One region of the Microbacterium sp. NPDC056057 genome, then DNA from elsewhere that is predicted to be linked to it. Evidence: predicted binding sites of a transcription regulator. Region 1 holds the regulator's gene; each other region holds the start of a gene.
What was found. Region 1 encodes HrcA, which represses chaperone genes, less so after heat shock. Its sites were predicted from a motif close to TTNGCACTCGNNNNNNNCGAGTGCNAA; they were not measured.
Positions count from the first base shown of each region.

Region 1 (2,265 bases):
TCGCCGCGCTGATCGCGGACGGGCTCATCGAGGGTCCTTCCGCGCTGCGCGGGAGGGTCGTGCTCACGCGGCGCGGCCGCCTGCTCGCCGACGCGGTGGTGCGGGCGCTCACCGACTAGCCCCGGCGCGATCGCGGGTCGGACGACGATCGCGATCCATCCCGGCGTCGCTCGACGATCCTGGCAGGGGCATCGGATAGAATTGGCACTCCAGTCGTGCGAGTGCCAGCTGCGGCGTGAGGAGGCGGGATGGTCAGCGAACGAGGTCTGCAGGTGCTGCGGGCGATCGTCCAGGACTACGTCGACACGCGCGAGCCGGTCGGCAGCAAGGCGATCGTCGAACGGCACGCCTTCGGCGTGTCCGCCGCGACGATCCGCAACGACATGGCGCTGCTCGAAGACGAAGAGCTCATCGTCGCGCCCCACACCTCGTCGGGCCGCGTGCCCACCGACAAGGGCTACCGCGTCTTCGTCGATCATCTCGCAGAGCTCCGGCCGCTCTCGCCGGCCCAGCGGGCGGCCATCGCCTCGTTCCTCGACGGCTCCGGCGATCTGGACGACGTCCTCGTGCGCACCGTGCGCGCGCTCACGCAGCTGACCGGCCAGGTCGCGATCGTGCAGTACCCGTCGTTCGCGCGCGCGACGGTCACCCACGTCGAGCTGGTCCAGCTCGGCGGCGGACGGATGCTGGTGATCGTGGTCACCGACACGGGACGCGTGTCGCAGCGCCTGACGTTCGTCGGCGAGGACTTCGACGACGTCGACCTCGCGCACATCCGCGCGGGGCTCGGGACCCTTCTGGTCGGCCGGCCCGTCCGCGAAGGACTGCAGCGCATCGCCGAGCGCCTCGAGGGACCGGATGCGCAGGCTCCGGCGCACGAGCGCGCGACGGACGAGATCGTCCGCGCCGTCGCCGAGGAGCTCGAGGAGTTCCGCCAGGACAAGCTGGTGATGGCCGGCAGCGCCAACCTCGCACGCCGAGAATCCGACTTCCGCGGCAGCATCTATCCGCTTCTCGAGGCGATCGAGGAGCAGGTGACCCTGCTGCGGCTGATGGGCGAGATGGTCGCCGACGAACACGGCCTCGCCGCGAGCATCGGCCGTGAGAACGAGGCGTTCGGCCTGGCCGAGGCATCCGTCGTCGCCAGCGACTACGACGCGACGGGCTCTCTCGCCCGCGTCGGCGTGCTGGGCCCGACGCGCATGGATTACCCCACGAACCTCGCGACGGTCCGCGCCGTCGCGCGCTATCTCACGCGCATGCTCGAGCAGGACGACAGCTCCCGCTGACGCACGCGCGCACACACGATCCCGCGGCGCGGCCGCGGCAGGAAGGCGAAAGTGGCTGACCACTACGAGGTCCTCGGCGTCTCACGCGACGCCTCCACCGACGAGATCAAGAAGGCGTACCGGCGGCTGGCCCGACAGCTGCACCCGGATGTGAACCCGGGCGAGGAGGCATCCGAGCGCTTCAAGCTCGTGACGCACGCGTACGACGTCCTCAGCGACCCCGAGCAGCGCGCCCGCTACGACATGGGCGGCGGCGACTCGCCGTTCGGCGGCGGGGCCGGTGGCTTCGGCGGGTTCAACGACATCTTCGAGACCTTCTTCGGCGCGGCGGGCGGATCGCGCGGCGGCCGGCCCCGATCGCGTCGTGAGCGCGGCCAGGACGCGCTGGTCCGCGTCACCCTCGAGCTCGGCGATGTCGTGTTCGGCACGCATCGCGACATCGAGGTCGACACGGCCGTCGTGTGCGAGACCTGTCAGGGCTCGTGCTGCCAGCCCGGGACGAGCCCGGTGACGTGCGACATCTGCCACGGCACCGGCAACGTGCAGCGCCAGGTGCGCAGCCTCCTCGGCAACGTCGTCACGACGCAGCCGTGCAACGTCTGCCAGGGCTACGGCACGACCATCCCGTACCCGTGCGCGACCTGCCAGGGGCAGGGCCGCGTGCGCGCCCGCCGCACGGTGTCGCTCGACATCCCGGCCGGCGTCGAGACCGGACTCCGCCTGCAGCTGCCGGGTTCGGGCGAGGTCGGCCCGGCCGGCGGCCCCAACGGCGACCTGTACATCGAGGTCACGGTGCAGCCGCACGAGGTGTTCAGCCGTGACGGCGACGACCTGCTGGCGACGCTCGAGGTGTCGATGCCCGACGCGATCCTCGGCACGACGACGACCATCCAGTCGCTCGACGGCCCGGTCGACCTCGAAGTGCGGGCAGGCGTGCAGGCCGGCGACATCCTCACGATCAAGGGAAGGGGCATCA
Region 1 covers NZ_JBHJWS010000003.1:396,176-398,440, forward strand. The annotation lists gene hemW (radical SAM family heme chaperone HemW) at 1-119, shown strand, start outside; gene hrcA (heat-inducible transcriptional repressor HrcA) at 249-1,289, shown strand; gene dnaJ (molecular chaperone DnaJ) at 1,341-2,265, shown strand, end outside.

Region 2 (2,265 bases), on a different contig from region 1:
GAGCTCGACCTCGGTGGCCGCGCCCGCCTTGATGACGGCGACGCCGCCGGCGAGCTTGGCGAGGCGCTCCTGCAGCTTCTCGCGGTCGTAGTCGCTGTCGGTGTTGTCGATCTCGCGGCGGATCTGGGTCACGCGACCCTCGATCTGGCCCGCCTCGCCGGCACCCTCGACGATCGTGGTCTCGTCCTTGGTGACGATGACCTTGCGCGCACGGCCGAGCAGGTCGAGGGTGGCGTTCTCGAGCTTGAGACCGACCTCCTCGGTGATGACCTGGCCGCCGGTGAGGATCGCGATGTCCTGCAGCTGCGCCTTGCGACGGTCGCCGAAGCCGGGGGCCTTGACGGCGACCGACTTGAAGATGCCGCGGATCTTGTTGAGCACGAGGGTCGCGAGAGCCTCACCCTCGACGTCCTCGGCGATGATGACGAGCTCCTTGCCGTCCTGGATCACCTTGTCGACGACGGGCAGAAGGTCCTTGATGTTCGAGATCTTCTGGTTCGCGATGAGGATGTACGGGTCCTCGAAGACCGCCTCCTGGCGCTCCGGGTCCGTGACGAAGTAGGGGTTGATGTAACCCTTGTCGAAGCGCATGCCCTCGGTGAGCTCGAGCTCGGTGCCGAAGGTCTGCGACTCCTCGACGGTGACGACGCCTTCCTTGCCGACCTTGTCGATCGCCTCGGCGATGAGCTGGCCGATCTCCGGGTCAGCGGCCGAGATGGACGCGGTCGCGGCGATCTGGTCCTTGGACTCGACCTCCTTGGCCGACTCGAGCAGCTCGGCGGTGATGGCCGCCACAGCCTTCTCGATGCCCTTCTTGAGCGAGATGGGGTCGGCGCCGGCCGCGACGTTGCGCAGGCCCTCGCGGACGAGCGCCTGGGCGAGAACCGTGGCGGTCGTGGTGCCGTCACCGGCGACGTCGTCGGTCTTCTTGGCGACCTCCTTGACGAGCTCCGCGCCGATCTTCTCGTACGGGTCGTCCAGCTCGATCTCCTTGGCGATGGAGACACCGTCGTTCGTGATCGTGGGGGCGCCCCACTTCTTCTCGAGTACGACGTTGCGACCGCGCGGGCCGAGCGTCACCTTGACGGCGTCGGCCAGGATGTTGAGGCCGCGCTCGAGGCCGCGACGGGCCTCCTCGTCGAAAGCGATGATCTTTGCCATGTGTGTGTCGTCCCTCCGGAACGTTGGCTTTGGGTATTAGCACTCAATGAAGACGAGTGCTAAATCATTCTGGCACTCGACCCTATCGAGTGCAAGCCGCGGGGACGGATGCTGAAACGAAAGGAGACGGGACGCCTTTCGGCATCCCGTCTCCGGTGTCGGTTCAGCGTCGGGCGCCGAGCCGGGCGTCAGACGACGCGCACGGACTCGGCCTGAGGCCCCTTCTGGCCGGAGCCGACCGTGAACTCCACGGTCTGCCCCTCCTCCAGCACGCGGAAGCCCGACATGTCGATGTTCGAGTAGTGGACGAAGACGTCCTGGCCGTCGGCGACGGTGATGAAGCCGAATCCCTTCTCGGCGTTGAACCATTTGACGGTGCCCTGGGTCATGCGTATCTCCTGTTGCCGGCGGTGCAGGGCTTCATCGTATGCAGGCGAAATCGCGGCATCCGCGCGTTTCGTCACTTGTTGACATGCAGGCACACAAGTGTTTACCGGCGCGAAACACGCGCTCGACGGGTCAGGGCGTAGGGGCCGGGGTCTGCCCCGCAGCGGTGCGGTCGAGACCGATCACGACGGTGAGCTGCGGCACGCCCTCCGTGGTCGCGGGGTACGCCTCGCTCTGCTCGATCTCGGCGCCCCCGATGACGCCGGCGAGGCCCGCGGCCGCCGCTTCGTCAGCCGGGTCGACGTAGAACACGGTGGTCGTCGGGAAGTCCTGCGAGCCCGCCTCGCCCGCGGTCACCTTGTCGTCCGCCCAGCCCGCACCCACGACGACGTCCTTCATCTGCGTCGCGAGGCCCTGCTCGGGCGTCGCGTTCAGGATCATGACGTCATAGTTCACGTCCACGACGGGCGTGACCTCGGGGACCGGCTCGACGGTCGGGGTGGGCGTCGGGACCAGCTCGATGCGTCCGGACGCCAGCAGCGTGCCGAAGATGCCCACGACGATGAGCACGACGGTGGCCAGTGCGGCCCACAGCAGGACGACCCATCCGCGCATGCGCGGGTTCTCGGCCCGGTGGGCGCCGACGCGATCCGTCTCCGGCACATCGTCGAAACGATCCCGGGGGTAGCTGGTGGTCGGCACCCGTCGATGCTATCT
Region 2 covers NZ_JBHJWS010000004.1:137,916-140,180, reverse strand. The annotation lists gene groL (chaperonin GroEL) at 1-1,161, opposite strand, end outside; gene ACFC1K_RS17030 (cold-shock protein) at 1,350-1,550, opposite strand; gene ACFC1K_RS17025 (LytR C-terminal domain-containing protein) at 1,681-2,250, opposite strand.
Region 2: the regulator HrcA is predicted to act here: its motif matches at 1,198-1,224, upstream of groL (chaperonin GroEL).

Region 3 (2,265 bases), on a different contig from region 1:
TGGATGAGCGAATCGACCGTGAGGACGACGAGCGCCACCCACACCAGGCCGAAGCCGATCCAGCGCTCGAGCGGCATCGGCTCGCCGAGCCAGAGCCAGCCCACGAGGAACTGCAGGACCGGCGCGACGAACTGCAGCAGTCCGATGGTCGTGAGCGAGACTCGGCGCGCCCCCGCGGCGAAGAGCAGCAGCGGCACCGCGGTGATGACACCGGTCAGGCTGAGGAGCACCGTGTGCTGCCAGCCGTCCGCGCCCATCGTGAGCCCCTCGGTCGCGCCGACGATCACGAGCACGACGACCGCGATCGGCGTGAGCCACAGCGTCTCGAGGGTCAGCCCGCTCACCGCGTCGACCGACGGGCCGACCTTCTTCTTCACGAGACCGTAGACGCCGAAGGACGCCGCGAGCGTGAGCGCGATCCACGGGAAGGCGCGGTAGCCGATCACGATCACCGCGACCGCCGCCGCGGCGATGCCGATGGCGACCCACTGCGTCGGCCGCAGCCGCTCGCGCAGCACGAGCACGGCGAGCAGCACCGTCGCGATCGGGTTGATGAAGTAGCCCAGGCTGGTCTCGATCACGTGACCGTTCAAGGCTCCGTAGATGAACACCTGCCAGTTCACGTAGATCAAGAGGCCCGCGACCACGGTGAGGCCGAGCACCCTCGGCTGCCGGAAGATCGCCGCGAGTCGCGGCCACGTGCGGGTCACCGTGAGCAGGAGCGCGCAGAAGACCAGCGACAGCAGGATGCGCCACGCCACGATCTCCCACGGCCCGGTGGGCGCGAGGAGCAGGAAGTACAGCGGCAGGAAGCCCCACAGCAGGTACGCGGAGAACGTGAAGACCCCGCCGAGCCGGCGCTCCCGGGCCTCGGCCGCATCGGACACAGCCCTGCGGATCCCGGTGGTGACGCCCAGGTCGAGCGCCGTCGAGTCGTCGAGCCCGTCCACCACGTCGCGACCGGGAAGGGAAGACTGCTCGTGACTCACCGAGTCAGCCTACGCCCGCCCCGCCGCGGCACGGCCCGCAGGCCAGGGGCCGCAGCTGGGCCCACGCGCCCGGAGGCTCCGCGCAGCGCGCCAGCGCTGCGTGGAGGGGGCGTGGGGACCGTTTTCCGTCGTCGGTGGTGTCATTCCTGCCACGGCGGACGACGAAAGGGCCGGATGCCGAAGCATCCGACCCTTTCGGGGTGCGCGTGGTGCGCGAGAACTCAGCGAACGACGACCGCGAGGACGTCGCGAGCCGACAGGACGAGGAACTCGTCGCCGCCGAACTTGACCTCGGTCCCGCCGTACTTGCTGTAGATCACGCGGTCGCCGACGGCGACGTCGAGCGGGATGCGGTTGCCGTTGTCGTCGATACGACCCGGGCCCACCGCCACGACCTCGCCCTCCTGGGGCTTCTCCTTGGCGGTGTCGGGGATGACCAGACCGCTGGACGTGGTCTGCTCAGCCTCGACCTGCTTGATGACGATGCGGTCCTCGAGCGGCTTGATGGAAACCGACACGGTCTACCTCTTCTTTCTTGAGACTAAGACTCGTTAGCACTCTGACGTTGAGAGTGCTTACGTCAGTCTAGGCAACCGGCTGGCACTCATGCAACGTGAGTGCCAATGAGTCGTCACACGGATGCTGCGCCCCGCCGTTGCGCCGAACCGGACACCGATTCGCACGCGGATGTATCAGAACCGCGCCGGGCGTCTCCGTGAATGTGTCTTCGTTTTGCGGGCATCCCCTCGCGCTCGACTGTCTGCGGTGGTAGACCAGTCGCGGGGGGAGACTCGTCCTGAACTCTTTGGGGGAGTTTCAGCGATGGTTTCGCATGAGTACGCACTCGCGGTCGATGTCGGCACGAGTAGAACGGCCGCCGCGACGGCCCGAACCGGATCCAGCGGCCAAGCGACGGTCACACCTGTGCCGTTGGGTCGAAGAGGCGACAACGTCGCCTCCGTCGCCTTCGTCACGGACGACGGGGACCTCCTGTTCGCCGACGCCGGCGAGCGCCGCGGCCTGAGTCAGCCCGAGCGCCTGATCCGCGAGTTCAAACGCGGCGTGGGCGACGAGGTCCCGATCGCGGTGGGGGGACGCTCGCTCAGATCCGAGGACCTCTTCGCGCGCGCCTTCGCCGCGGTCGTGCAGACCGTGACCGAGCGCGAGGGCGCTCCCCCGGCGGCGATCGCGCTGACGCATCCGACGGCGTGGGGACCGCACCGGCTCGCCCTGGTCACGCAATCGCTCGGCGGTCTCGGCATCCGCGATGTCGAGC
Region 3 covers NZ_JBHJWS010000002.1:562,796-565,060, forward strand. The annotation lists gene rarD (EamA family transporter RarD) at 1-887, opposite strand, end outside; gene groES (co-chaperone GroES) at 1,211-1,507, opposite strand; gene ACFC1K_RS10385 (Hsp70 family protein) at 1,914-2,265, shown strand, end outside.
Region 3: the regulator HrcA is predicted to act here: its motif matches at 1,587-1,613, upstream of groES (co-chaperone GroES).